DNA from 3 places in the Caballeronia sp. ATUFL_F2_KS9A genome. Region 2 is predicted to be linked to each of the others. Evidence: predicted binding sites of a transcription regulator. Region 2 holds the regulator's gene; each other region holds the start of a gene.
The links. The regulator FliA, encoded in region 2, starts transcription of late flagellar genes. The targets are predictions, from matches to a motif close to CTAAAGTTTNNNNNNNNNNNGCCGNTA.
Positions count from the first base shown of each region.

Region 1: the regulator FliA is predicted to act here: its motif matches at 6,564-6,590, upstream of NCS67_RS00240 (flagellin).
Region 3: the regulator FliA is predicted to act here: its motif matches at 6,053-6,079, upstream of NCS67_RS09180 (DUF4088 family protein).

Region 1 covers NZ_JALQEK010000001.1:50,864-60,648, reverse strand. Annotated here, with positions in the region: gene aqpZ (aquaporin Z) at 1-357, shown strand, start outside; gene NCS67_RS00280 (hypothetical protein) at 697-984, shown strand; gene NCS67_RS00275 (Cof-type HAD-IIB family hydrolase) at 1,031-1,867, opposite strand; gene NCS67_RS00270 (glucosamine kinase nucleotide-binding domain-containing protein) at 1,901-2,818, opposite strand; gene NCS67_RS00265 (DNA-3-methyladenine glycosylase I) at 2,933-3,538, shown strand; partial or broken gene NCS67_RS00260 (hypothetical protein) at 4,001-4,426, shown strand; gene NCS67_RS00255 (hypothetical protein) at 4,443-4,820, shown strand; gene rpsU (30S ribosomal protein S21) at 4,935-5,147, opposite strand; gene NCS67_RS00245 (aldo/keto reductase) at 5,497-6,447, opposite strand; gene NCS67_RS00240 (flagellin) at 6,691-7,851, shown strand; gene fliD (flagellar filament capping protein FliD) at 8,054-9,616, shown strand; gene NCS67_RS00230 (flagellar protein FliT) at 9,635-9,785, shown strand, end outside.
Region 2 covers NZ_JALQEK010000022.1:866-10,650, reverse strand. Annotated here, with positions in the region: gene NCS67_RS12795 (branched-chain amino acid ABC transporter substrate-binding protein) at 1-615, shown strand, start outside; gene NCS67_RS12790 (cytochrome b/b6 domain-containing protein) at 658-1,161, opposite strand; gene NCS67_RS12785 (PepSY domain-containing protein) at 1,172-1,435, opposite strand; gene NCS67_RS12780 (thiamine pyrophosphate-binding protein) at 1,514-3,205, opposite strand; gene flhF (flagellar biosynthesis GTPase FlhF) at 3,502-5,274, shown strand; gene NCS67_RS12770 (MinD/ParA family ATP-binding protein) at 5,267-6,184, shown strand; gene NCS67_RS12765 (RNA polymerase sigma factor FliA) at 6,203-6,934, shown strand; gene NCS67_RS12760 (GGDEF domain-containing protein) at 6,941-8,035, opposite strand; gene NCS67_RS12755 (Rieske 2Fe-2S domain-containing protein) at 8,248-9,237, shown strand; tRNA gene NCS67_RS12750 (tRNA-Arg) at 9,271-9,346, opposite strand; gene NCS67_RS12745 (c-type cytochrome) at 9,658-9,785, shown strand, end outside.
Region 3 covers NZ_JALQEK010000010.1:123,195-132,979, forward strand. Annotated here, with positions in the region: gene NCS67_RS09140 (LutC/YkgG family protein) at 1-187, opposite strand, end outside; gene NCS67_RS09145 (lactate utilization protein B) at 184-1,575, opposite strand; gene NCS67_RS09150 ((Fe-S)-binding protein) at 1,572-2,315, opposite strand; gene NCS67_RS09155 (FadR/GntR family transcriptional regulator) at 2,426-3,169, shown strand; gene NCS67_RS09160 (CreA family protein) at 3,469-3,945, shown strand; gene NCS67_RS09165 (helix-turn-helix transcriptional regulator) at 4,020-4,841, shown strand; gene NCS67_RS09170 (AzlC family ABC transporter permease) at 4,979-5,680, shown strand; gene NCS67_RS09175 (AzlD domain-containing protein) at 5,677-6,000, shown strand; gene NCS67_RS09180 (DUF4088 family protein) at 6,164-6,928, shown strand; gene NCS67_RS09185 (ATP-dependent helicase) at 6,937-9,057, opposite strand; gene NCS67_RS09190 (hypothetical protein) at 9,207-9,464, opposite strand; gene NCS67_RS09195 (hypothetical protein) at 9,535-9,785, opposite strand, start outside.

The DNA of each region.
Region 1 (9,785 bases), on a different contig from region 2:
TCGAGCGCATTCGCCGCGAACGGTTTCGGCGAGCACTCGCCGGGGCACTTCTCGATGGCCGCCGCGCTCATCGCCGAAATCGCGATGACGTTCTTCTTCCTCTTCGTGATCCTCGGCGCCACCGACGAGCGCGCGCCGAAAGGCTTCGCGCCGCTCGCCATCGGCCTGTGCCTGACGCTCATCCATCTGATCTCGATTCCGGTCACGAATACGTCGGTGAATCCGGCGCGCTCGTCGAGCCAGGCGTTCTTCGTCGGCGGCTGGGCGCTCGATCAGCTGTGGCTGTTCTGGATTGCGCCGATCGTCGGCGCGATTCTCGCGGGCGTGCTTTATCCGTTGCTGACGCGTCAGAAGTAAGTCACGGCGGCAGCAAACGGCGGCAAGCAAAACGGGCGCGAAATGCGCCCGTTTTTGTTTTTGCGCCACAGCGCGCATACGAAAGATTAAACGCGCGCGACAAATGTAATGCCGAATTACGCAGCCTGCTTATGAATTTGCGTCACGCGATGTCAAGGATCATTTCGCGCGCCGCCGAAGGCTTGAAGGATAAGGCTTCCAGCGATGTCGACGGCGCCGCCGCGCTTGCGAACTCCCTTACGCCGTCCTTGCACACGGTAACAAGTCCTCGAAGCATGTAAGACGGCGGGCGCTTAAATTGGACTCATGCGACACACGTCGCCTTAAAGGAGAAACACAATGAAGCGCATCGTCACCCACATGCTTGTCGCGACTGGTCTTGCTATCGGTGCTGTCGGCGCGGCTCAGGCTCACAGCGATCTGCACATCGGCGTCTCGCTTGGCGCGCCGGCTTATGTGGCGCCGGCTCCGGTGTACGTGCGTCCGGCGGTTCCGGCGTATCGCGCGCCGTACTATCGCCACGAAGCGCCGCGCTGGTATGGCCGCGATCATCGCGACTATGGCCGATACGACCGCGCGGGCTGGAACCACGGCGGCTACGGCAACAACTGGGGCCATCGCGGATAAGCGGGACCGGCCGCGGATCGAGGTCCGCGGCCCGCCGTGACGGATATCAGTCGGGCGTCTGTCCCGGCGACGCGAGTTCGTCGCGAATGTCGAACAGCTTGCGCAGCTGATGCGCGACGCCCGCCTCGAAGTTGTACCCAATACGCGGCACGTTCGGCAGGCGCTTGATCAGATCGGGGTTCGCGTTGTTCATCATGAACGGATGCCCGGCGGTTTCGAGCAGATCGATATCGTTCATGTTGTCGCCGAACGCGACGCATTGCGCGGTATCGACATCGAGCCGCTCCAGCACGAAACGCAGCGCGCGCCCTTTCGATACGTCCGACGTCATCACTTCCAGACAGTCCGGCAGCGAATACGTGACGTAGAGCGAATCGCCGAACTCCCGTTCGAGGTTCGCGGCGGTCACCTTCAGATCGGCCGGATCGCCGATATACAGCACTTTCGCGATGTTCTCGCCATCATGCTCGCGCAGATCCATCACTTCGTACTTGAAGCCGGAATCCTGGTGGAAGACCAGCAACTCGGGCGCGTGACGGTCGATGAGCCAGGCGTCGTCGGCAAAAAGATTGACGATGACGCGCTCGCTGCCCGCGATCTCGGGCTGCACGAGACGGCGCACGGCGGCGGGCTCGAGGTCGCGCGAATAAATGCGCTCGTCGGCCGGCGTATGCACGCGCGCGCCGTTGGACGTGATGAGATACGCGTCGACGCCGAGCACATCGCGAATGCCGGCGACGTCGCGATAATGCCGGCCCGTCGCGATGACGATAGGCACGCCGCGCGCCGCGAGCGCGCGCACGGTTTCGGCGGTGAAGGGATCGAGCTGGTGGTCGCTGTTGAGAAGCGTACCGTCGAGATCAGTAGCGATAACCGAATACATGACTGCCTTTGTGGTGCCGCGAAGGTCGGTATTTTATCGCGCCGCACCGTCCGCAGCCGCGAAAGCGGACGCCGCGCGTCGCGCCAGTTCGAGCGCGCCCGCTGCGGAATCGGCGCGTGGCGCACGCATGCGTTCGCGCAACATGGCCGGCACGAATGGCTCGTAAGGCGCGGCCAGCCCGCCGCACAGCGCGACGGGCAGCACGCCGGCGGGATCGAGCGCCGCGACGAGTTTCGCGATTTCCTGCCCCGCCTGATCCAGCAGACGCGCGGCCTCGGGATGGTCGCGGAACTCGAACACGGTGGGCGCAAGCGTCGCATAAGCGGTTTGATTCGCGGCGCACACCCAGACGACGAGACTGTCGCGATCCGTCGCGCCAGTGTGGGCGAGCATTGCGCGCGACCAGCCATCTTCGGGCGCGCGGCCGTCGAGCACGCGCTGCAGATGCACCACCGCGCGCAGGCCGAGCCACGCGCCGCTGGCTTCATCGCCGCTCGGAAAGCCGTAGCCGCCCGCGATTCGGCAAACGCCCGATTCGTCCAGCGACGCCGCGATGCTGCCCGTGCCGAGCGCGACGATCACGCCGGATTCCCCGCCGTGCGCGCCGAGCACGGTCGTATAGGCGTCGCTTTCCACGCTCAACGCGCGCACGTCCGGCGCCGCGCCGAGAAACGCGGTGAGCCAGTCCGCGTTGTTGACGCCCGCCAGGCCACAGCCGAGTGCGCAGTTGCGCCAGTCGAACGGCAGCGCGGCGGCCTCGAATGCGCGCGCGCACGCGTCGCCGATCGATTGCCACGCGCGCGCCACCCCGAGCCCGAGCCCCGAAGGTCCGCCGCTCGCGCGCGCCAGTTCGTTGCCGTGCGCGTCGGCGAGAATCACGCGCGTGCCGCTCCCGCCGCCGTCGATGCCGAGCAGGAAGCCGTCAAATGCCGAAGTCGAAGATGTAGTCATGGGCGCAAGCTTACCGGCGGCCGCGACGCGCGCCAATTGGCCGAATGGCATAGATGGCGCGATACGGGCGATCCGTTATGCTGACGCGATTCAAAATAATGATGAGGACTCGCAATGGCAGACGCCGAACACACCCGCTGCGCCTGGGCCACGACCGACGCGATGATCGAATATCACGACGGCGAATGGGGCGTGCCGTCGCACGACGACCGGCATCTGTTCGAAATGCTGGTGCTGGAAGGCGCGCAGGCGGGCCTTTCCTGGTCGACGATCCTCAACAAGCGCGAGGGCTATCGCGCGCTCTTCGCGGGCTTCGACATCGACAAGGTGGCGCGCTTCACCGAGAAGGACGTCGAGCGGATCGTGCAGGACGCGCGCATCGTGCGTAACCGGGCGAAGATCGAATCGGCGGTGCTCAATGCACGCGCCGTGAAGCAGATCCAGCAGGAGCACGGCTCGTTCGCGGATTTCGTATGGTCGTTCGTCGACGGCAAAACGATCGACACGCCGCGCGATGCGAAAAATCCCACGCCCGCGTCCACGCCGGAATCGGACGCGCTCAGCAAGGCGCTCAAGAAATACGGCTGCAAGTTCGTCGGCACGACGATTTGCTACGCGTTCATGCAGGCCACCGGCATGGTCAACGATCACGCCGTGGGTTGCATGTCGCGAGAAAAAGCTAAGACAAAACGGAAGACCGTTGCAAAAACCCCGCTTTGATCGATTCCTATGCGGAAAAATCTTGCCTTTTGACAAGACCGTATAGCCTAATTTACGCGATCTAGGGTAAATCCTTATAGATGACGGTTTTTTTGCAGTGAAGCACGCGCAATTGCCCGAACTGCAAGGCTTTTGGCCGGGTTTTCCGCACTGCACGAACGTACGAGCCGTGTAAAAATGGCTTCCTCGCGTGCGCTGGCGCACCTTTTTACCGTTCCGAACCGTTATAACTGACGGTGTACGGATCGTCACTGAGTGTAGAAATCCGACGCGAGCACACAGGGCGCAGTCAGACCACACGCCCAGGCCGGGAAAACCGCCGTGCTCGGAGCAGAGGCCGGGCGGCGAGCGTCGATTCTGTTGCGCCATATTCGCAACGACGCTGCCGCTTTCGGTAAGCAGGTGCAGGTTCTCGAATACTTAAACGTATGGCCGCTGCGCAGGGGCGCAGGGGAGAAGATCATGAAAAGCTTGAACTTCCTGACGCATCAGGAGATTTTCAACAGCGCAGTCCAGCATCTTTTCGGACAAGGGCAAGCGGCTTTGCTTCCGCGGGGCGGCGGCGCCTATCGCGGATACTGCGGCGGCTGCCCTGTCGGGAGCTTCATCAAGCCGCGCGACTATGTCACCGCGATGGAAGGCGTGCCCATTCGCTTCATCGCGAAGCCGCCCGAGCAGGTGCCGGCGTACATGGATGTCGGCGTCGTGGCGCTGAAGCGCGCGCTGCTCCGTTCGCGCATCAACGTGTTCGATCCCAACACCGTCGAGCTGCTGTCGTGCCTGTAGAACGTGCATGACGTCTTCGGCAAATGGGAATGGCGCGAGCGTTTGACGTCGATCGCGCGTCAGTTCGGGTTGTCAGCCGAACTTCTTAAAACGGCCGCGTGATATTGCAGGTGCTGTGATGTTGAGCCCTATTACGATGTTGAGCCCGAAGGACATTTACGAGCGCGTCAGCGAGCACTTGCTGACGCAGCGCGCGGTCTCGGAAGACGACAACGGTTCGTGCAGGCTTCGCAGTCCGGAAGGCCGCAAGTGCGCGATCGGGTCGCTCGTGCGCGACGATGTGTACGAGCCGGAGCTGGAAGGCGTCGGCATTTCCTACTATCGGCATGCGCGGGACGGCGGTCTGCTGCGGGCGCTCTACGCATCGAACGTGAATGCCTACGATCCGAACATCATCGATCTGCTGATCGAGCTGGAGGAAGTTCACGACTACGCCGAAATCGAAGAGTGGCCGGCGTTGCTCGCGGCGCTTGGCAGGCGTCACGCGTTCGTCTGAACGCCCTCGCTAAAAAAGGCAATAGAAACGAAAACGGCGGTGCGCCCTTACGGGTCGCACCGCCGTTTTGCCGTTCGGCGCGAGGATCCGTAAACCCTCGCCCGAACAAGACGCTTAGTGCATCTTCTTCGGCAGCATCTGGCTGCGCAGGCGCTTGCGCAGGCGCGCGACAGCGGCGGCCTTCTTGCGCTTGCGCTCGGTGGTCGGCTTTTCGTACGACTGGCGCTCGCGCAGTTCGGCGATCAGGCCATTGCGCTCGATGGTGCGGCGGAAACGCCGAATCGCGACATCGAACGGCTCGTTTTCTTTGAGGACGATAGTGGTCATGTAAATCCTGGTTTGCTAAACGTATTTTCAAGCGCGCGACGACTGCGAGTTGCCGCGCCCCGGCACTCCGATCGTCCGCCGGACGTGAGAACGGCGCGACGGACACGAGCAAAGCGGCCACGGAGGCCGGAAAAGAGAGCGTTGAGATTCAGCCGCGGAAGCGGCAGGCGCTTTCGAAAGAACCACACGAAGGCGCGTTTCAGAGCCGTTCGCCGCTGTTGGTTGACGTTGTCATTTTCAGCGGCGAAGGCAAAAAATCGGGCACATTTCTCGATTCGGGCGCGATGTTACCAGAACACCGCGCCATTGCCAACTCCCGCGCGCCGGCCAACTCATTGATGCAACAGAACTATTTCTGCCACGCGCTGGCTTCGTCGAGCAGATGGATATCGTCGGCTGCGAGTTGCAGGCGCGTCGCGGCGGCCAAGCTCTCCAGTTGCGCGACCGACGTGGCGCTGGCGATCGGCGCCGTCACGCTCGGGCGCGCGATCATCCACGCGAGCGCGACCGTCGCGGGCGTCGTGTCGTTGCGTTTCGCGACTTCGTCGAGCGCGTCGAGAATCTCGAGGCCGCGCGGCGTCAGATACTTTTCGACGCGCGAGCCGCGCGCCTTGTGCTGCGTGTCCGCCTTCGACCGATATTTGCCCGACAGAAAGCCGCTCGCGAGCGCGTAATACGGCACGACGGCGATCTTGTGCTGTTCTGCCACCGGTTCGAGACCGGTCTCGTAGCCCTCGCGGTCGTAGAGGTTGTATTCGGGTTGCAGAATCTGATACGCCGGCAAGCCCGAATCCTTCGCGACTTTCAACGCCTCTTCTAGCCGCTCGCCCGTGTAGTTCGACGCGCCGATCACCCGCACCTTCCCCGCCTTGATGAGCGTCTGATACGCGTCGAGGGTTTCGTCGAGCGGCGTGGTTTCGTCGTCGTAATGGGAGAAATAGACGTCGATGTAATCGGTCTTGAGACGCCGCAGCGAATCGTCGACGGCCGCCGCGATGTTCGCCGCCGAGAGCCCGGCGCGCGTGGACAGCTTGCCGACTTTCGTCGCGAGCACGACCTGGTGGCGCTTGCCGCTTTCCCTGAACCACTTGCCGATGATCGTCTCCGATTCGCCGCCCTGATGCCCGTCGACCCAGGCGGAATAGACGTCGGCTGTATCGATGAAATTCAGCCCGTGATCGACGAACGCGTCGAGGATCGAGAACGACGTGCGCTCGTTGGCAGTCCAGCCGAACACGTTGCCGCCGAAGACGAGCGGCGCAACTTTCAGTTCCGATGTGCCGATATTGCGTGTCTGCATGTGCGCTCCGAATGCGTCGTGAGGGACCAAAAAGCATACGCGCGAAATCGGCGCCTTGCCGGGCAAGGCTTCGCGGCCTCGCAACAGAATTCGTTACACAAATCGTTTGCGCGGGCCTTAAGTTTTTTTCGAGGGGCCCGATAACCACAAGTAGGCGGCCGGCTATCACCGAGCGCAGGACCGCCAGGCAACTTACTCGGTGCTTTAGCCAAAGCCAGATACAGTCTCCCAGGAGAGAACAAAATGATCGGTATCAACAGCAACATCAACTCGCTGGTTGCACAGCAGAACCTCAACGGCACGCAAAGCGCGCTGTCTTCGGCGATCACCCGCCTCTCGTCGGGCAAGCGCATCAACAGCGCTGCTGACGACGCAGCAGGTCTCGCGATCTCGAACCGGATGCAAACGCAGATCAACGGCCTGAACCAGGGCGTTTCGAATGCGAACGACGGTGTGTCGATTGCCCAGACGGCTTCGAGCGCGCTTTCGTCGATGACCTCCAGCCTGCAGCGTATCCGTACGCTGGCCGTGCAAGCCGCGAGCGGCTCGCTCTCGTCGAGCGACCAGGCTTCGCTGCAGAAGGAAGTTTCGCAGCAGATCGCCGAAGTGAACCGTATCGCTTCGCAAACGACGTACAACGGCCGCAACATTCTTGACGGTTCGGCTGGCAGCCTGAGCTTCCAGGTCGGCGCGAACGTCGGTCAGACGATCAATCTGGACCTGAGCCAAGACATGGGCGCGAACTCGCTCGGCGGCGGCATGGTGCAGAAGGGCAACACGCTCGGCACGTTCTCGAACCTGTCGCTGTCGTCGAGCGGCGCCTACGCCTCTTCCGGCGCGACGATCACCTCGATCAACGTGCTGTCGGACGGCAAGGGCGGCTTCTCGTTCACCGACCAGAACAACGTCGCGCTGAGCTCGACGGCCGTCACGGCCATCTTCGGCTCGGGCACCGCAGGCACGGGCACGGCTGCAGCACCGCACGAAAACACGCTGACGTTCAGCACGAGCATTGCCGGTTCGATGGGCGCATCCGTGAGCTCCGCGATCACCACCCTCAACGCGTCGATCAACAAGATCAACAAGCCGGACACGGTCGCGAACCTCGACATCAGCACCACGACGGGCGCCAACGTCGCGCTGGTCTCGATCGACAACGCACTGCAGACGCTGAACAACGTGCAGGCAACGCTGGGTGCAGCCCAGAACCGTCTGAGCGCAATCGCTTCGTCGCAGCAAGCTGAATCGACCGACCTGTCGTCGGCTCAGTCGCAGATCACCGACGCGAACTTCGCGCAGGAAACGGCGAACCTCAGCAAGGCTCAAGTGCTGCAACAGGCTGGTATCTCGGTGCTCGCGCAAGCGAACTCCCTGCCGCAGCAAGTTCTGAAGCTCCTCGGCTAAGCGGTACGCCAAGGTAGCACCCGACGCCGGATCTTCATCCCGAAGATCCGGCGTCGGGCCGTCCCGGCGACGAAACCACGTTTCGATCTCTTGCGTGTGCACCCGCGCCCACGAGTGCACACGCAAGAGTTTGTTTCCCGCAACGAGCAGTTGACTGCGATCACGCGCAATCAGGCGACAGCGCGATACACGGAGTTACCCGATGTCCACGATCAGTACGGCCACCACGGCGGCGACCGCCGCGCAGACCCAGGCGTCCGCGAACGCGGCGCTTGCCGAAGCAGCGCAATCCATCATCAGCGGCGCGACGGGCAACTCGTCGATGGACGTCAACGCGCTCGTCACCGCGATGGTCAACGCGAAAACGGCCGGCCAGAGCGCATCGCTCGCCGCCGCGCAATCGAACGACAACACGAAGCTCTCGGCGATCGGCACGCTGTCGTCGGCGCTCTCGACGCTGCAAACCACGATGACGAGCCTGACCGACGGCTCGCTGATGTCGACCTTCACGACCAACGTGACGGGCACCGGCATCACCGCATCGGGCGCCGCCGGCGCCGTGGCGGGCAGCTACGACGTGACGGTCTCGCAGATAGCGAAGGCGCAATCGCTGACGTCGACCGGCTTCGCGACGGACGAAAAGCTCGGCACCGGCACGATGCAGATCAGCGTCGGCTCCAAGTCGATGTCGATCAACATCACGAGCAGCAACAACACGCTTTCGGGCATCGCCGCCGCGATCAACAACGCGTCCGGCAATCCGGGCGTGAGCGCGACGATCGTGACCGGCACGGACGGCCAGCATCTGGTGCTCAACTCCACGACGACGGGCGCGTCGAACGTCATCTCGACCACGATCACCGGCGCGGCCAGCGGCAGCGACCTGAACAAGCTCGGGGTCTCGTCGACGGCCGGCGCAAACGGCGCGGCGTCCACGATTTCCGACGATTCCGTCACCAACGGCTGGTCGCAAAGCGCGACCGCGCAGGACGCGATGTACAAGGTCGGCGGCGTCGCGGGCACGAGTTCGAGCAACACGGTCACGAGCGCGATCAAGGGCGTGACGCTGAACCTGACGGCGGCGGCGGTGACGACCCCGGCGAGCACGCAGACGGTCACGATCTCGCAGGACACGTCGTCGATTTCGAGCGCGATTTCGAACTTCGTCAGCCTCTACAACACGGTCGTCTCGACGATCAACTCTTATACGTCGTTCAACAGCAGCGCGTCCGCGGGCTCGCAGGGCGGCGTGCTGCTCGGCAACTCGGCGGTCAACACGATCAAGAATCAGCTTTCCGCGATCATCGGCAGCGCGGTCGGCAAGGGCAGCGGCTCGATCTCGCTGGCGTCGCTCGGCATCAGCCAGGTTTCGTCACTCGATGCGACCGCGGAGCAGCCGGCCGGCACGCTGACCATCGACAGCGACAAGCTCACCGACGCGCTGACGAACAACGCAACCGGCGTGTCGCAGCTTTTCAACGCGATCAACGGCGTCGGGGCGCAGCTGACCGACAAGATTTCGAGCTATCTGAGCACGGGCGGCCTGCTCACGTCCGAGACGGATTCGATCAACAAGGATCTCGCCAACATCTCGACGCAGCAGACGACGCTGACCAACTACGCCGCGCAGCTCACGTCGGACTACAACGCGCAGTTCACGGCGCTCAATACGCTGATGGCGAGCATGAACCAGAACACGCAATATCTGACGGCGCTCTTCGGCGGCACGAACAGCGCGGGCGCGATGGCGACCAACAAGTCCTAAAAGCGGAGAACCGGCACGATGAACCAGGACGCTCTCGTCGAACAACTGTTCGCACTGACGAAAGACATGGAAACGGCGGCCACGCTCGCGGACTGGCCGCGCGCAGCGGAGCTCGATGCCGCGCGCACGCCGCTTTTGCAGGCGCTGACGCGCGAGCAGAGCCCGCAGG
Region 2 (9,785 bases):
GCGTACGGCCAGGGTCTTGCCGACCAGTTCGAGAAGGCGGCGAAGGCGGCGGGCGGCACGATCGTCGACCGTGAATTCACGAACGACAAGGCTGTCGACTTCAAGGCGATTCTGACGAAGATCAAGTCGACGAATCCGGACCTCGTGTACTACGGCGGCGCGGATTCGCAAGCCGGCCCGATGGTCAAGCAGATGAAGACGCTCGGCTTCCGCGCGCCGCTGATGGCGGGCGAAATGGTGAAGACCGACACGTTCCTGAAGATCGCGGGCGACGCGGCTGACGGCACGGTGGCATCGCTCGCCGGCCTGCCGATGGACGAAATGCCGGGCGGCGCGGACTACTCGGCGAAGTACAAGAAGCGCTTCAACGAAGACGTGCAGACGTACTCGCCGTACGCCTACGACGGCGCGATGGCCATGTTCACCGCGATGAAGGCTGCGAACTCGACGGATCCGGCAAAGTACCTGCCGTTCCTCGCGAAGACCGACATGCAGGGCGTGACGGCGAAGCACCTGTCGTACGACTCGAAGGGCGATTTGAAGAACGGCGGGATTACGCTCTATAAGGTCGTCGGCGGGAAGTGGACGACGTTGCAGAGCGTGGGCGGGAAGTAAGCGTTCCTCGCATTGAGTCGAGAGAAAGCCTCGTGATTCGCGTCACGGGGCTTTTTTGTTGCCCGTCACCATCGCCCGAACCAAATTCTCCCGCGTCCACACGCTCATCAGCACGGCCGCGGCGACGTGCACGCAGACACAGACCTCGACCGCGATGGCGAGCCACGCATGAATCTCCTGCGGCCAGTCCTCGCCCCAGAACGCATCGAGCCGCATGATCCACCCGGACAGCGCGAGCGCGAGAATCAGGAACCAGAGAAGGAGCGCCATCAACCCGCCAAGCGGATTGTGCGAAACGTGATGGATCGGCCTGGCCCTGGCAAGCGACCTCAGATAGTCGACGAGATGCGAGCGCGTCGGCCACCACGCCGAAAACCGCGCATGACGCGAGCCGACGAAACCCCAAACGATACGCGCAACGACAAGCCCGGCCGCGACATACCCGAGCACGCGATGCGTGGAATCCGTCGGTCCGAACAGATTCCACAAGACGATGCCCGCGACGGCCCAATGCGTCAGCCGGACGAAGCCGTCCCAGACTTTCACGGCGCGAGCGTCATTCGACTTCCGACTTCACGACCGCCAGCGTCTTCGTGTCGTAATAGATCTCTACCTTCTTGCCGTTCTTGTCGTGACCGTAGATTTCGTAGCAGTTGCCATCGACCTTGAACTTGCGGATCTTGTAGCCTTGCGCTTCAAGCTGCGCCTTGGCATCCGATTCCTTCATCCATTCGCTCTTCGGATGCGCCGTGCAATCCGCCTTCGCGAATGCCGCACCCGAAAAGCCCAACGCCAACGACAAAGCCAGAACCTTAAGCATCGCTAACTCCCGGTGTTTTCGAACTGGCTACTCTACTGCCACCGGAAGCGCGCTGCAAGCAGCTTGAAAGTTTGTCCGCTAGCGCTTGCCTTGCTGGCGAATTTGTTCGAGTGTCGCGCCCGGCGTGCTCTGGTCCCGCGGAATGCGAATCTCGATCACCGCGGGCAAGCCGGATTCCCGCGCGCGCTCGAACGCGGGCATGAACTGCTCCGTCGATTCGACCAGCTCGCCATGCGCGCCGAACGCGCGCGCATATGCGGCGAAATCCGGATTCGTGAGCTCCGTCCCGTGCACGCGATTCGGATAATGCCGCTCCTGATGCATGCGGATCGTGCCGTACTGCGCGTTGTTCACGACGATGAAAATCACCGGCAGCCGATACTGCATCGCCGTCGCGAGTTCGTTGCTCGACATCATGAAGCAGCCGTCGCCCGCAAACGCGATCACCGTGCGGTCCGGATACAGCGACTTCGCGGCGATCGCGGCGGGCACGCCGTAGCCCATCGCACCGCTCGTCGGCGCGCACTGCGACCGGAAATGCCGATACGAATAATGCCGATGCAGCCACGTCGCGTAATTGCCCGCGCCGTTCGTCAGGATCGAATCGGCGGGAATCGTCTCGGCGAGCTGACGCATGATTTCGCCGAGCTGCACATCGCCCAACATCGGGCGCGGCTTGCGCCACTCGAGATACGCGGCGTGCGCGGCTTCGGCGCTGCCATCCCATGCAACGCTGGCGGGCGCTTCCAGCGAAGCCAGAAGAGACGCGATCTCCGGCATGCCCGACACGATGGGCAATTCCGCGCTATACACGCGCCCGAGTTCCTCCGCGCCCTGATGCACGTGGATGAGCGTCTGCTTCGTCTTCGGGATATCGAGCAGCGTGTAGCCGCCCGTCGTCGATTCGCCCATGCGCGGGCCGAGCACGAAGAGCACGTCCGCATCGCGCACGCGCGCGGCGAGCGCCGGATTGATCCCGAGGCCGACATCGCCCGCGTAGTTCGGATGGTCGTTGGAGAGCGTGTCCTGAAAGCGGAACGCGCAGCCGACCGGCAGTTTCCACGCTTCCACGAAGCGCGCGAAGTCCTGCGTCGCCTCGGCGGTCCAGCCGCTTCCGCCCGCGATCACGAACGGCTTCTTCGCGTTCGCGAGCAGTTCGCGCAGGCGCTCCATCTGCGCCTTCGACGGCGACGCCGCCACGCGCTGATATCGCGGCGCGGGCGGCACGGCATCGACAGTTTCGGTCAGCATGTCTTCCGGCAGCGCGAGCACGACCGGACCCGGACGGCCGGACATCGCCGTGTGAAACGCGTGGCTCATGTATTCAGGCACGCGGCGCGGATCGTCGATCTGCGCGACCCACTTCGCCATCTGCCCGAACATGCGCCGATAGTCGATTTCCTGAAACGCCTCGCGATCCATGTGATCGCGAGCGCATTGGCCGATGAGCAGGATCATCGGCGTCGAGTCCTGAAACGCGGTGTGCACGCCGATCGACGCGTGCGTCGCGCCCGGCCCGCGCGTCACGATCGCGACGCCCGGCTTGCCGGTGAGCTTGCCGACCGCCTCGGCCATGTTCGCCGCGCCCGCCTCGTGGCGGCAGACGATCGTCTGAATCTGCTCGGTCTCGTCATGCAGGGAATCGAGCACGGCGAGGAAGCTCTCGCCGGGCACGCAGAACACGCGCTCGACGCGGTGATGGACGAGCGCATCGACGAGCAATCGCGCGCCGGTGGTTTGATCCTGTGAGGAAGGGACAGCGGACGTCATGCGAAGAAGTCTCCTTTGATTGTCCGGCGCGGCTTCGATGCGCGCGGAGCCTAAAGCTTACGCCGCCGCGCCCACGCGCGGAAACGGGCGAAGCGGAATCTTTTTCCGGGCAAACGCCCGCCCTTGCGATGCACGGCGCGCTTCCATCAGCCGAAATACCCCTTTTTCTCACCCCTTATCCAGCGATGGACAAAGACTCAAGTTCGCAATAATGGCTTCACTGAAAAGCGGACACGGCAACGAGCCAAGTGGGTCCGCTTGCTAAAGATCGCAGTTTCACCTCATCGGGGGCAAGTTTGAACATTCGTAAATTCATCGGCGCGAACAGCCGCGACGCACTGCGCCAGGTTCGTGAAGCGCTCGGCCCCGATGCCGTCGTGTTGTCCAATCGCACGCTCGATGACGGCTCGGTCGAGATCGTCGGCGTCGCGGACAGCGACATCGCGTCGATCTCGCCCGCCGCGAAGGAACAGGCAGCACGTTCGGCGGGCACGTCGCGCGCCGCGCTGGCCGCCGCTGCAGCCGCGATGCCGGCGAAGCAGTCGGCCGCGAATCCGTACGCGAGCGGCGATGTGTTCTCGTCCGTCTTCGGCGCGAACACCGATGCGGACGATGAATTTCACGCCGAGCCGGAAGCTCGCGCAGAAGACGACACGCCGCCGACGATGGCCGATTCCAATCCGTGGCTGATCGAGCATGCGAAGCGCATCGCGCAGCAGGCGTCGATGCCGTCGAACCGTCCGCTGACCGCGTCGGCTGCGATCGCACGCGGCATGGGCGTGCCGGTCCCGGTGACTGCGCAAGAGACGCGCGTCGAAAAGACGGCGGACTCGGCCCGCTACGCCATGCGTCAGCAAACGAAGCGCGCGGAAGCCGCCGTCGAGCCGAAGGTCCAAACGCCCGACTGGGCACGCGAAGCCGCGCAAATCGCCGCGCGCCGCGCCGCGCAGAAGATCAACGCGAGCGCGCCGCACGCCGAAGCAGCCGAGGCGAACGCCGCGCCGGCATCGAAGGAACACGCATTCGATGGCTTGCCCGCGAACGCGGCGGCCGTCGTCACCGAAGCGATCCGCACGCGCATGGAGCAGGTCGTCAACGAAACGGTGATGAACGAGCTTTCGTCGATGCGCTCGATGATGGAAGAGCACTTCTCCGGTCTCATGTGGGGCGAGCGCCAGCGCCGCAACCCGACGGGCGGCGCGCTCACGAAGCGTTTGTTCGCCGCCGGTTTCTCGGCGCAGCTCGTCCGCATGATGGTGGACAACATGCCGGAACTCGAGAGCGTCGAAGGCGCGCTCGAGTGGGTGCAGCAGGTGCTCGAATCGAACATTCCGGTGATGGACAGCGAAGACGCGCTGATGGAACGCGGCGGCGTGTTCGCACTGATGGGCCCGACTGGCGTCGGCAAGACGACCACGACGGCCAAGCTTGCCGCGCGCTGCGTGATGCGCTTCGGCGCAAGCAAGGTCGCGCTGCTCACGACCGACAGCTACCGTATCGGCGCGCACGAGCAACTGCGCATTTTCGGCAAGATTCTCGGTGTGTCGGTTCACGCGGTGAAAGACGGCGCGGACCTGCAACTCGCGCTTTCGGAACTCCGCAACAAACATATCGTGCTGATCGACACGATCGGCATGAGCCAGCGCGATCGCATGGTCTCGGATCAGATCGCGATGCTGTGCGGCGCGGGTCATCCGGTGCAGCGCATCCTGCTGCTCAACGCGACGAGCCACGGCGACACGCTCAACGAAGTCGTGCAGGCCTACAAGAGCGCCGCGGACCAGCCGCCGCTCGCGGGCTGCATCCTGACCAAGCTCGACGAAGCGACGAATCTCGGCGGCGTGCTCGATACGGTCATCCGCTACAAGCTGCCGGTGCATTACGTGTCGACCGGTCAGAAAGTGCCGGAGAACCTGTACGTCGCGACCAAGCGGTTTCTCATCAAGAGCGCGTTCTGCATCCCGCGCGACAACTCGCCCTTCGTGCCGCAAGACGAAGAAACGCCTGCGCTGCTGTCCGCGTTGTCCGCGCGCGCCACGACCGAACTGCATGAGGTGCACTTTGGATAAGTTCGTGCTCGACCAGGCGGAAGGCCTGCGACGGCTCCTTACGCGCGCCGGTTCGCGCGTGGTGGCGATCGCGGGCGGACCGGCGGGCATCGGATGCACGTCGGCGGTGGTGAATCTCGGCGCGGCGCTTTCCATCCACGGCAAGGACGTGCTCGTGATCGACGAGCACCGCAACGCGGGATCGGTGAGCCGTCTCGTGGGCACCGAAGACGCGGGCGCGCTCGCCTCGGTGATGTCGGGCCGGCGCATGCTCGGCGATGCCGTCGAGCGCACGCCGTTCGGCTTCTCGCTGATGGCCGCGCCGCGCGACGAACGCATCGTTCACGATGCCGCGCAATGCCGCGCGTTGCTCGACGGTCCGGCGGACATCGTGCTGATCGATGCGCAACTCGATCGCCACGGCGCGCTGTCGACGCTCGCGGCGCAGGCGCATGACTTTCTTATTGTGACGCGGGTAGCCGCGTCGGCGATCACCGAGGCGTATGCGTGCATGAAACGACTGCACTACGCCCATGCGATCGGCCAGTTCCGCGTGCTCGTCAATCACGTGCAGAACCCGGCCGACGCGGCGGTCGCGTTCGACAACCTGTCGGGCGTCGCGAGCCGGTATCTGGCCGTGTCGCTCGTGCAGGCGGGATATGTGTCCGAGGATGCGCGCGTCGCTCGGGCGATGGAACTCTCACGCTGTGCAGTCGAAGCGTTCCCGGCCACGGCCGCGGCGCGCGACTACCGCGCAATCGCGGCGGAGCTCCTGCACTGGCCGATGCGCCCCGCGCCTTATATGCGCGATGCGGGCGGCCAGGCCGACGCGCGAAATCCGGTTAGCGACTCTGTACAGGGCGCGCGGGAGGCGTCGCATCGTGCGGCTGCGCTTCACGACTTTGCATTGAGCAGCACGGCGTCGATGTGATCAAGATAGGTGACCAAGATGTATAACGCCCAAGGCAAACTCTCACAGTCGGAAGTGCTGACGAAATACGCACCGCTCGTTCGACGGCTGGGGCTTCAACTCGTCGCCAAGATGCCGGCGAGCGTCGATCTCGACGATCTCATTCAGGCCGGCATGATCGGCCTGCTGGACGCGGCGAGCCGCTACAAGGAAGATCAGGGCGCGCAGTTCGAAACATATGCGAGCCAGCGCATCCGCGGCGCGATGCTGGATGAGCTCCGCGCGAACGACTGGCTGCCGCGCAGCATGCGCAAGACGTCGCGCGAAGTGGAATCGGCGGTGCACAAGGTCGAGCAGAACCTCGGCCGCGCGGCGAGCGAGCAGGAAATCGCCGAGCACATGAAGATGCCGCTCGACGAATATCAGTCGATGCTTCAGGACTTGCACGGCAGCCAGCTGATCTATTACGAAGACTTCGATCGCTCCGCCGACGACGAGCCGTTCCTCGACCGCTATTGCGTCGATCGTTCGGATCCGCTGTCCGCGCTGCTCGACGACAGCCTTCGCGGCGCGCTGATCGAAGCCATCGACAAGCTGCCCGAGCGCGAGAAGCTCCTGATGAGCCTCTATTACGAACGCGGCCTGAACCTGCGCGAAATCGGCGCGGTGATGGAAGTGAGCGAGTCGCGCGTGTGTCAGTTGCACAGCCAGGCGGTCGCGCGTCTGCGCACGAAGCTGCGCGAGCAGGCGTGGACGAGCGTCGAGGCCTGACGTTCTCTAGCTGATCTCGAAGTCCCGCGTCTCGGCGAAGACCGTTTTCCCTTCGCCGAGACTTTTCGCGCGGTACATCGCGCGGTCGGCGGCGCGCAGCACGGCGGTCATGCCGGTTTGATGCGCGGACGCCGCGCTCGAAAGCAGGCATGCGCCGATGCTCGCCGATACCGACACCGGCCGCTCCTGCACCGACGTAATTTCGCCGAGCGCCGAATGGATGTTGTCGGCCACCGACAACACGGCGTCGCGGTCGCGCATCTGATGCGCGAGCACGACGAACTCGTCGCCGCCCAGACGCGCGATGGTGTCCGACTTGCGCATGCGCTTCGCGAGCGAGTCCGCGAAGGCTTGCAGCAGCAGATCGCCGACGGCGTGACCGTAGGTATCGTTCACTTCCTTGAAGCCGTCGAGATCGATCAGAAGGAGCGCGGTGGCGTGATCGCCATTGGCTTCGGGCGCGTTCATCGCGCGATCGACGACTCTTTCCAGCGCGTACCGGTTCGACAGACCCGTGAGCGGATCGGTCGATGCCTGACGCGCTAGATCGCGATTCGCGTTGCCGAGCCGATCGACGAGCACGCTCAGATACACCGATGCGCCGAGTACGCTCAGCGCGAGCCCGATCGCGGCGGGAAGATTCTCGTGCCACCACGGCTGCCAGACGGCCATCGCCGTGACGATGATGAGCGCCGTCGCGCACGATACGGCGAGCGTGCGCTTGCCGTATCGGCATCCCGAACCGATCAGAAACCAGAACATCACCCAGAGAAGCGGCAGCGCCGTTGCGCCGCCCGCGGCGAGCGCGAGCCCGAGGATCGTCTGATCGGCGATGGTCGTGACGGTCAGGCGCGCAACAGAAGGCGCGCTCATGCGGCTGACGATCAGAAGCGTGATCGCCCCATAAGACACATAGAGCGCGACGAGGCGCGTGGTCAGGAAGGCATCGTGTGAAGGGCGGAGCCACGCGAAAACGCCGTAAGCCAGAAGAACCACCGCTCCCATCCAGACCCGCAGCGTGGCCTGCTCGCGTTCCGGATTCCGGTGTTCGGACCATGCGAAGGCATAAGTCCGGCGTGCCGGTTGATGCGCCTGCTCCATACTGAACCCCTGGATGGTGATTTCTTTCTTTTATCTTGCTGCCAAGTACTGCGGCCCCGTCGCATGGCATCGGCTGAATGGAGTGGTATCGAGTTGCACCGAGCGAGCGATCCGCTATTTTGCAACGTTTTGCGAAGACGCTGTGTTTCGTGTAAGAACAGCTTAAGAACGTCCATTTCTCATTCACGGCGATGCGCGACGAATCCATTTCTTTGGCTGCCGAATGGCTGCCCGTTTGCAATAGCGAAGACGTGCCGGAAGGCGGCGCGCGCGGATTCATCGTGGCCGATGAGCGGATCGTCGTGTGGCGGGACAGCATCGGCGCGGCGCATGCGTGGCGCGATTACTGTCCGCATCGGGGCGCGCAGTTGTCGCTCGGGCATGTGATGCGCGATCAGATCGTGTGTCCGTATCACGGCTGGAGTTACGACATCGAAGGACAGTGTTTGCGGATTCCGTCGAATCCTTCATTGCGTCCGTCGAAGCGCGCGTGCGCGACGACTTTCGTTTGCGAAGAGAAGTACGGCGTTATCTGGATGTGTTTCGGCGAGCCTGCGTATGCGCTCGATTTCTTTCCCGAAGCCGTGATTCCCGGTGGCCGGCGCATCAATCTCGCGCCGCAGACGGTGAGGTCGTCGGCGCCGCGCGTCGTCGAGAATTTTCTGGACATGGCGCATTTCTCGTTCGTGCATGCGGGGATTCTGGGCGAGGACACGCATACGGAAGTGCCCGATTACGAAGTCGTCGCGAGCGATGAAGGTCTGGAAGCGCGGCAATGCCGATACTGGCAACCGGCGGGAATGCCGGGGCAGGGCGGCGGCGCGATGATCGATTATGTGTATCGCGTGAAGCGGCCTTTGATCGCGAAGCTGACGAAGATGGCGTCGGGCGGGCAGGGCGCGCTGCATATCATGCTGGCGGCGTCGCCGGTGACGCAGACAGAGACGCGCGCGTGGCTCGTCTCGATTCACGAGGATGATTCGACGCATTCCGATCGCGAGCTATACGACTTCAATATGGAGATTTTGATGCAGGACACCCCGGTGGTGGAGTCGCAATGGCCGCAGCGCTTGCCGCTCGATCTCGATGCGGAGTTGCATCAGAAGTGCGATCGGATGGCGGTGGCTTATAGGAGGTGGTTGGCGGGGATGGGGTTTGGTTGGGGGACGACGACGGCGAATCGCGACGGCGGACTCGAGTAGTTTCGACTGCGACGGCTGTCGAGTGGAAACGCTTGGCGCGCCCGGCTGGGATCGAACCAGCAACCCCTGCCTTCGGAGGGCAGTACTCTATCCATTGAGCTACGGGCGCATCGGAGAAGGGCTTGCGGAAGAACTACACACGCCGTAAGACGGCTGCAAGGCCCATGCGAATCCGAGAGGATACCTGTTTTCCGTGACGCCGTCCATCGTGCGGGACCGGACGCCCTGCGCGGAACGAGTCACAAAGCATCACACGATTCGGGTAAACGCCCGCTTCACCGCCCCGGCCACCCCGCGCCGACAGTTAAGCGTTCCGTCTATAATCGACCGTGCCTTCCCCAAGGCGCGCCTAGCGCACTGCCGTAGCTGTCACGCTGTCACTGAACCGACTCACACCAAAAAACGGGAGACGAGACAAGCATGAGCGAAGCACCCCACGGAGCCCCGATCAAGACACCCGGCCAACTCATCGCCGCGGTCATCGCGGGATTCGGCATCCCGGTCGCCATCATCATCCTGCTCGCGGTGTACGTGAACAATTCCACGCG
Region 3 (9,785 bases), on a different contig from region 2:
CGATCAGCGCGTTCACGTCTTCGAGACTGGCCGCTTCGACGCATGTGCCGCCCATCGCGGTGAGCGCGGTCGTAAAGCGCGCCTTCAGTTCGCCTTCCGGCGACGGGAACACGGGCACGTCCGGACGCGGACGCGATGGGGGCTGCGCCGCGCGGATCTTCGAGAGAAAAGCTTCGCGAGTCGTCATTTATCGAGCTTCCGGTTTTTCCTGTACCACTCGTGAAAAGTCTCGGCGGGCGCTTCGGGCAGATCGCGGCCGCGTCCCCAGATATTGAGCGGGTTGTAGAGCACGAAGTTGGGCAGGCGCTTCAACGCGCCGCCGAGCGATGCGACCGTCGCACGATAGAGCGTCGGGCTCGCGAGCAGGCGCCCCGCCATCTTCAGCACTTCCTGCTTCACGAACGGCACTTCGTGCTTCTCGGCGATGACCTCGCGCCACTTGTAGATCTGCTCGTGAATGTTCACCTTCACGGGACAGACATTCGTGCAACTGCCGTTCATCGTCGACGCGAACGGCAGCGCGCTATAGCGCTTCAAGTCGTGCGTCGGATTGATGATCGCGCCGATCGGACCGGAGTACGTCCCGCCATACGAAAGCCCGCCGCTTCTGCGATACACCGGACACGTATTCATGCACGCGCCGCAGCGGATGCATTTGAGCGAGTACCAGAAATCGTCCATCGCAAGGCGTTCTGAGCGGCCGTTATCGACGAGGATGAAGTGCATCTCCGTGCCCGGACGCGGCGCGCGAAAATGCGACGTGTACTGCGTGATCGGCGAGCCGAGCGCGCTTCTCGACAACATTCGAACGAACACGCCGAGATCGCTGATCGTCGGAATGATCTTTTCGATGCCGATCGACGCGATATGCAGCGGCGGCACGTTCGCCGAAAGATCCGCGTTGCCCTCGTTCGTGCACACGACGACCGTGCCCGTCTCCGCGACCGCGAAGTTGCAGCCCGTCATGCCCGCCGTCTTCTCGCGCACGAAATATGGCCGCGTGTTCATGCGCTGGCTTTCCGCGAGATAGTGGATGTCGCTGTTCCGCGGATCGGTGCCGATCGTCTTGCCGAACAGTTCGGCCACGTCCGCGCGCAGCTTGTGCACGGCCGGCACGACCATATGGCTCGGATCCTGATGATCGAGTTGCTGGATGCGCTCGCCGAGATCAGTTTCCATCACCGTGATGCCGCGCGGTTCGAGATAGTCGCGCATGTAGCACTCGTCGGTGAGCATCGACTTGCTCTTCACGAGCGACGTCATGCCGCGCTCGCTCATCAGCTTGAAGACGAGCGCGTTGTGCTCCTCGGCGTTCGCCGCGAAATGCACGACGACGCCGTTTTTCTCGGCCTGATCGACGAACTGCGCGATGTAATCGGCGAGATTGGACAGCGTGTGTTCCTTGATCGCCGATGCGAGATTGCGCATCGTCTCCCATTCGGGGATGCCGTGCGCCTGCGCGTCGCGCTTGCTGCGCAAGTCCCACAGACGCTTGTCGTGGAACGCGACGTGATCTGGCTTCTGCAGGAACGCGCCCGCCGCCTTCGCGTGATCGATACGAACGCTTTTGCTCATGCGCGCGCTCCGTTCAGAACCTGCGCGATGTGGATGAACTTCGCATCGGCTTTCATGCGCTCGGCGCAGCCTTGCTGATGCATGAGACACGACATGTCGCCCGACACGATGTACTCCGCGCCCGCGCCGACGTGATCGCGCACCTTGTCCTGACCCATCCGCACGGAGACGGCCTCTTCCGTCACCGAGAACGTGCCGCCGAATCCGCAGCATTCGTCGGGACGCGCGGGCGCGACGAACTCGATACCCCTCACCCGTTCGAGCAGCGTGCGCGGCTTCGAATACGGCGTTCCGGCCACTTCAGAATTCGACGTTTCGCGCAGATGCCGCACCGCGCTGCAACTGTTGTGCAGCCCGACCTTGTGCGGAAATTCGGCCCACGGAAACTCGCGCACCTTCAGCACGTCGTGCAGGAATTCGACGAGCTCGAACGTATTGCGCCGCACCTTCTGCACGGCGCTCGTCTGCTCGATCGCGGTGAAATGCTCGCGTACGTGATGCGTGCAACTCGCCGATGGCCCGACGACATAGTCGTAGTCGGCGAAATTGCGCGCGAACACGCGCTCGGCGCCGGCAGCCTCCTTGTGTGCGCCGCTATTGGCCATCGGCTGGCCGCAACAGGTCTGATCCTGCGGATAGTCGACGTCCACGCCCAGCCGTTCGAGCAGTTCGAGCGTGGCGATGCCGACTTGCGGATAAAAAGCGTCGATGAAACAGGGGACGAACAAGGCGACTTTCATGACGGGTTCGGCGATTTGGTAAGCTTGGTCTGACCAAGACTTTAATGAGATGCCTCTTTCGTGTCAAACTCGGGCATTCCCCGGCTTTCACCTCGCATTCACGTCGAACGATGACTTTCCAGCCCGTCCATGCGCATTCCTACGCCCGCGTGCGTCTCTCCGATGTCGTGTCGGGACAGATCCGGGAATTGATTTCGAACGGCACGCTGCTGCCGGGCCAGCGCCTGCCCGCCGAGCGCGATCTGGCGGAGCAGTTGAACGTGTCGCGTCCGTCGCTGCGGGAGGCGTTGATCCGTCTGGAGTCGGACGGATTCATCCGCGCGGCCGGGCGCGGCGGTTTTGTCGTATCGGATGTGACCGCGCCGCTCGTGTCGCATCCGCTCGCCGCCCTGCTCGAGCAACAGCCGAACGCGAGCGCCGACGTTCTCGAACTTCGCCACGGCCTCGAAACGCTCTCGACCGCCTACGCCGCCGAGCGCGCCACCGACGACGATCTGGCGCGCATCGCCGCTGCCTTCGACGCGCTGCAAAACGCCGTCGCCGAAAAAAGCACGCGCATCGCGGAGAGAGACGCGGCGTTCCATCTCGCCATCGCGGACGCGACGCACAACGTCGCGCTCACGCACGTCATGCACGGACTCAATGAACTGGTGCGCGAATCGATGCTCACGTCGCACCGTCTCGTCGATTACGACGACGAAGTCGAAGCGAACCTGATGACGCAGCATCGCGCGATCTTCGATGCGATCGTAGCGCGCGATCCGGCGCGGGCGCGGGAGTGCGCGGGCGCGCATCTCGATTACGTGCGCACGCTGTATCGCGATGTTCCCGCGAAGAAAAACCGCGCGGCCTGATCCAATCACATTACGAATCTGTAAGCCGCAAGAAAGTGATGATAGGACGTCGCCTACACGCATTTCGGACACGCACGGCTAACGCGGGCGGCGCATCCTCGCGATACTGAAACCGTCGAAAACAACATGCGAAGGAGGACAACATGCCTTATCTACTCGGATGGCTGCTCGGCGTGCCGGTCATCGTGCTGGTGATTCTGTATCTGATCTTTCATTGACCGCATGCGGGCACGAGATGCATCGAAGAGCCAAGGGCGTCGATACAATACGACGCCCTTTCTCTTTTCCGAAGGATGACGATGAACCGCTCCGTCCTCGCGCTCGCCGCATCGCTCGCACTTTTCTCCGGCGCCGGACTCGCGCACGCGGAGGAAATCGCGAGCGTCAACACCAACTTCCGCTTCACCGGATCGGACCGCGTGACCGTCGATGCGTACGACGATCCGCTCGTCCAGGGCGTCACCTGCTATGTGTCCCGCGCGCGCACGGGCGGCGTGAAAGGCACGCTGGGCATCGCCGAAGATCCGACCGAAGCGTCGATCGCGTGCCGCCAGGTCGGGCCGATCAAGATCGCCGAACCGCTCAAGCAGAAAACCGACGTGTTCTCGGCCGGCATGTCCTTCATCTTCAAGACGCTGCATGTGGTGCGCGTCGTCGATACGAAACGCAATACGCTCGTCTATCTGACTTACAGCGACCGCATCGCGACCGGCAGCCCGAAAAACAGCGTGACGGCGGTTCCGATGCCCGAGGGCACGACCATACCGGTGAAGTGACACGCAACTGTCCGGCCGGGCGCGAAGCAAAGTTGTAAACTGGGCGATTCCGCTTATCTCAGAATTGCTCGATCATGCACGCCGACCGTTTCCGCAACGCCGCACGCTACTGGCGCTCGCCGCTCGTGCCGGACGCGGACATGGTCACGGCCGAATACTACGATCACGAATTCTCGCCGCACTGGCATGACGCCTATACGGTGCCCGTGATCGAGGCCGGCGCGGAGTGCTTCGACTATCGCGGCGCGCATCACGTCGCCGAAGCCGGTTCGGTGCCGGTGATCAATCCCGGCGAAGTGCATACCGGCGCGCGGGCCGTCGATGCGGGCTGGCGCTATCGCGTGTTCTATCTGCCGGTGCCGTTCGTCGAAACTCTCGCGCGCGACCTGTCGGGGCGGCCGGAATCGTCGCCGTGGTTTCCGGATGAAATCATCCGCGATCCCGATCTCGCGCGGCGTTTGGAGATCGCGCATCGCCTGCTGGAAAACGGCGCCGACCCGCTCGCCGCGGAACTGGCGCTCGTCGATGCAGTGACGACGCTGCTCGGACGCCACGCGCTCGAACGTCCGCGCATCGCGCCGCTCGCCGCCGACGCGCACCGCGTCACGACGATGAAATCCCGCCTCGCCGAGGATCTCCTCGAACCCGTCACGCTCGCCGAACTCGCGCAGACGGTCGGTCTCTCGACCTTCCACGCCGCGCGCCTCTTCACGCGCGAAACCGGTCTCGCGCCGCATGCGTGGCGCAATCAGCTGCGGATCGTGCGCGCGCTGCCGGCGTTGCGCGCGGGCGCATCCGTGACGGATGTCGCGGCGGCGAGCGGTTTCACGGATCAGAGTCACTTCACGCGCCATTTCAAGCGCACGTTCGGCGTGCCGCCCGGCCGCTGGCGTTAGGCGGTCCGGCCTCGGGAAAGCGCAAGAACGTACAAGCATTCTCATCGACGTTTTGCGTATCCTCGCTTCCATAGGAGGAAATCTTGAAAGCAACACCTTTGCGCGAATTCGCCGCCGGCGCACGCGACACCATCCCGATGATGATCGGCGCCGCGCCCTTCGGCGTGATCTTCGGCACGCTCGTCACCGCAAGTCCGCTCACGCTCTGGCACGGCCAGTTGATGTCGCTCGTCGTGTTCGCGGGCGCGGCGCAGTTCATCGCGGTCGGCCTGATCGCGTCGCACGCGAGCTTCGCCGTCATTCTGGCGACGACGCTCGTCGTCAATCTGCGTCATGTGCTCTATTCCGCGACGCTCGCGCCGTATGTCGCGCATCTGCCGCGCCGCTGGCGCTGGGCGCTCGCGGGCATGCTCACCGACGAAGTTTTCGCCGTCGCCTACGCGCACTATCAGAAGCGCGCGCCGGGCGAGATCGGGCCGCACTACTTCTTCGGCTCCGGCGTCGCGATGTATCTGAACTGGCAGTTGTGGACGCTCCTCGGCCTCCTGTTCGGCGCCGCGTTTCCCGGACTGAAATCGCTCGGGCTCGACTTCGCGATGGTCGCGACGTTCATCGCGATCATCGTGCCGCAGCTCGTCGCCGTGCGCTTCGTCGCGGCGGCGCTCGCATCGGGCGTGCTGTCCTTCGCGTGGCAAGACTGGCCGTACAAGCTCGGCCTGCTCGCGGCGGTGTTCGTCGGCGTGGCCGTCGGCATGGTGCTCACGCTGATGGAAAACCGTCCGCAAGCGAAGGGCCACGCGAAACATCGTCTGAAGAACGCGAAGGAGCGCACGCAATGAACTACGTCACGCTGATCTTCGGCATGGCGGCCGTTACGTTCGCGATCCGCGCCGCCGTGTTCGTGCTGGGCGAACGCCTGCCCTTTCCGCCGATCGTCCGCACCGCGCTTTCGTTCGTGCCGGTGACGGTGCTCACCGCGATCATCGTGCCGATGACCGTCTCGCCGCACGGCAACGGCGCGGAAATCACCTGGCGCAATCCGCAGCTCGTGGCTGCGATCGTCGCGATCATCGTTTGCGCGTTCACGAAACGGCCGCTTTTGACGATTGCCGTGTCGCTCGCGGTGTTTTTCGCGTGGCAGTTCGCCGTGCTGCGCTAAACGTTTTCTCTCCATCAGCCGTTAAACGGCTTTCAAAGAGCATCGAAGAATCCTCAAGTTCCCGAAGCGCGCGCCGATAACAGAAACGAATGGACTCCGCCTGAGACGCGGCGCCGACAGCTTTTCCCGCCTTCGGAGATCGAAGGCGGAACCGGGAACCAACATGCGTCAAATCACCTTATCGTTACGCGACGAGACCATCGCTTCGCTGCAGCGCGATTTCGAAGCGTTCACGCGTCTGTCGCTGAAGCTGGATCCGCAATTCGTCACGCCTTCGTTCGAGGACTTCCTGCGCGCGAAGCTCCTGGACAACAACACGCCGCTCACCGAGCAGGCGGTGCAGCGCATGCTCACGCACGGCCAGTACGCGTGGGCGAAGCGCGCGCTCGACAAGGAGTTTCCGGACGTCGTCGAGATCCTGATCCGGCAGGCAGCCGAGCACGGCTTCGCGTTCGCGATCCGCGCGGACTGGACCGCCGAGGATCTCGTCAAGGCATCGCGCGCGTGGGCGACGGCGATCGTCACCGAAGCGGACGGCGACGTATCGCAAGTCGACATGCTCGCCTCGCAGATCAAATCGGCGGCGGCGGATATTCGCGAAGTCGAGGAAAAGATGCAGACGCCCGCATGGCGTCTCGCCGATTCGCTACGTCAGCGCGTGTATGAAACCAAAATTTCGGTGGAGACGAGCATCGGTTCGACCGCGCGCGAGAAGCTCGGCGAACTGCGCTGCCTGCTGCGGCTCGGCATCTTCTATGGCTCGATCCAGAAGCAGGAAGCGCAGCAAGTGCTGGAATATCTGCGCTCGCTGCGGCCCGAGCTTTTCGTCGAAGAGCCTTACGACGGCTACACACGCTTCGCAGCATGGCTGCGCAGCATCTTCTCGCCGTCGCCGCGCGCGCCGCGTGCATCGCGCGCGCAGCGCTGAGATTCAGGTCAGTCCCACATTCCCTTTAGGCGCGCCGCGATATCGATCTTCGCTTTCGCGGCCGCAGCCAGCCCCGCCGCCGTCGGCGCAGCGGGCGCGATGACGGGCGGCCACGCGGCCGCTTCGAAGTTCTGCATCAGATGCGGCGGAATGAAACGCGTGCGCTGCGCCCATACGTGACGGTCGCCGAGATGCGTCTGGTTGTACACGTAGAAGCGCTGCGGCGTGATGATGTGCAGGTCTTCCTTCGCGCGCGTCATCGCGACGTATAACAGCCGCCGTTCCTCGTCGAGTTCTTCGTCGCTGCCCGTGCCGAGATCGGACGGAATGCAGCCGTCGACGCCGTTCAGCACGAACACGTTGCGCCATTCCTGGCCCTTCGCCGAATGGATCGTCGAGAGAATCAGATAGTCTTCGTCGAGCAGCGGCACGCCGGATTCGTCGCTGGTCGCGTCGGGCGGATCGAGCGTCAGTTCGGTGAGAAAGCGCTCGCGCGTGGGATACGTCGCCGCGATGCTTTCCATCTGCAACACGTCGCCGATGCGGATCGCCGCGTCCTCGTGATTGCGTTCCAGATGCGGCTCGTACCAACGCCGGATCATTTCGAACTCGGCGGGCCAGCCGGAGTCGCGGCCGCAGAGCTTCGCCATCAGGCCGACGAAACGCGGCCAGTCCTCCGACGCGCGCGCGGGCGCCTGAAACGCGGCGATCGCATTCGACGCCACCGCGTCCGGCGCGCTCACGCTGTCGAGCAGGCGCCCGGCGATCGCCGGTCCGACGCCCGGCAACAACTGCGCGACGCGAAAGCCCGCGACGCGATCGCGCGGATTCTCGGCCCAGCGCAACACCGCGAGCACGTCCTTGACATGAACGGAATCGAGAAACTTCAGTCCGCCGAACTTCACGAACGGAATGTTCCGGCGCGTCAATTCGATTTCGAGCGCCGCGCTGTGATGCGCGGCACGAAACAGCACCGCCTGCGCCTTGAGCTTCATGCCGCCTTCGCGCGCTTCGAGCACTTTTTCGACGACATAGCGCGCCTGATCGGCTTCATCGGCGACGGCAACGACGCGCGGCTTTTGCGCCGATGCCTTGTCGGTCCACAGATTCTTCGTGTAGCGCTCGGTCGCGAGGCCGATCACCGCGTTCGACGCTTCGAGAATCGGCAAGGTCGAACGATAGTTGCGGTCGAGCGTGACGGTCGCGGCGGGCGGATCGAAGTGGCCGGGAAAATCGAGGATGTTGCGCACCGTCGCGCCGCGAAACGAGTAGATGGATTGGGCATCGTCGCCGACGACGGTAAGGCCGCGCCCGTCCGGTTTCATCGCGAGAAGAATGGATGCCTGCAGACGGTTCGTGTCCTGATATTCGTCGACGAGAACGTGATCGAAGCGGCTCGCGAGATCGGCGGCAATCGACGGCTCCGCCGCGAGATGCGACCAGTAGAGCAGCAGATCGTCGTAATCGAGCACGCTTTGCGCCTGTTTCGCGCTGACGTACGCGGCGAAGAGGCGCTTCAGGTCCGCTTCCCACTCGCGGCACCACGGATACGACTGATCGAGCACGGTCGCCAGGGACGCGCCGGTGTTGACGACGCGCGAGTAGATCGCGAAGCACGTCGATTTGGCGGGAAAGCGCTTTTCCTTCGACGACAAACCGAGCTCGTGCCGCACGAGGTTCATGAGATCGGCCGAATCCTCGCGATCGTTGATGGTGAACGACGGCGCGAGCCCGACGAGATCGGCGTAATCGCGCAACAGCCGCGCGCCGACGCTATGGAACGTGCCCGACCACGACAAACCCTGCGCGATTGCGCTTCTCGTGCCGAGCGCGTTCATTGCGATGCGCGACACCCGCCGCGTCATTTCGAGCGCCGCGCGGCGCGAAAACGTGAGCAGCAGGATGCGATGCGGATCCGCGCCTTTCACCAGCAGATGCGCGACGCGATGCGCGAGCGTGTTGGTCTTGCCCGATCCCGCGCCCGCGATGACGAGCAGCGGCCCGCCCGCGCGCCCCGGTTCGTCGACGCCGAATTCGACGGCCTGACGCTGCGCCTCGTTGAGCTTCGCGAGATAGTCGGCGACCTGTTTCGTGGTGGATTCGTCGGCGGTGTCGGGGAGCGTGAGCACGGGAGAAAGGCGGCGGGAAATGAGTGACGCACACTGTATATCCATACAACCCGCACGCGCAAGCCTTTGGCTCGACAAGGGTTTTGGCCCCAAATGCAACGAGCCCGGCTCGCACGGAACCGGGCTCGCATCGCTGCAAAAGATTTGCGTCAGTCGGCCTTCTTCGCGTTCTTGAGCTTCGCTTCGGCGGCGGCTTCATTGGCGTCCGATTGCGCCTCGGTCTTTTGCTTGTCGGCCTTGGCTTGCGCGACGGCCGCCTTCTTGTCGGCCTTGCTCTGTTCCTTCGCGGCCTTTTGATCGGCGGCAGTCGGCGTATCCGACGCCGTTTGTGCGAACGATGCCACGCTCGCGCTCGCGAACGTCCCCGCGATCAGCGCGGCCAGCAGTGCATGAGTTTTTCGATTCATGGTCTTCTCCCTTGTTCGATGCCGCGAGCCGCGCCAAACGCGAGCTCGCGGCGATTCCCGGTTCGCCCGCTTAATGCTGCAAGCCGGTGTCCTTCGGTGCGTTCGGCTCGGTCGCGTTCAATTCGGCCTTGGCGGCGTCCTTGTCCGCCTTGCGATTGATCTTCGCGTTCTTCACCTCTTCCTTGTACTGCGCCTTGGCCTGCTCGGTTTGCGCCTTCAATTCGGCCTTCGACGCCTTCTTCGACGCGCTGTATTCGGCGTTCGCCTTCGCATTGGCATTGCGGCGCTCGACGAGCGGATCGGTCGGCGCGGGCGCGACGA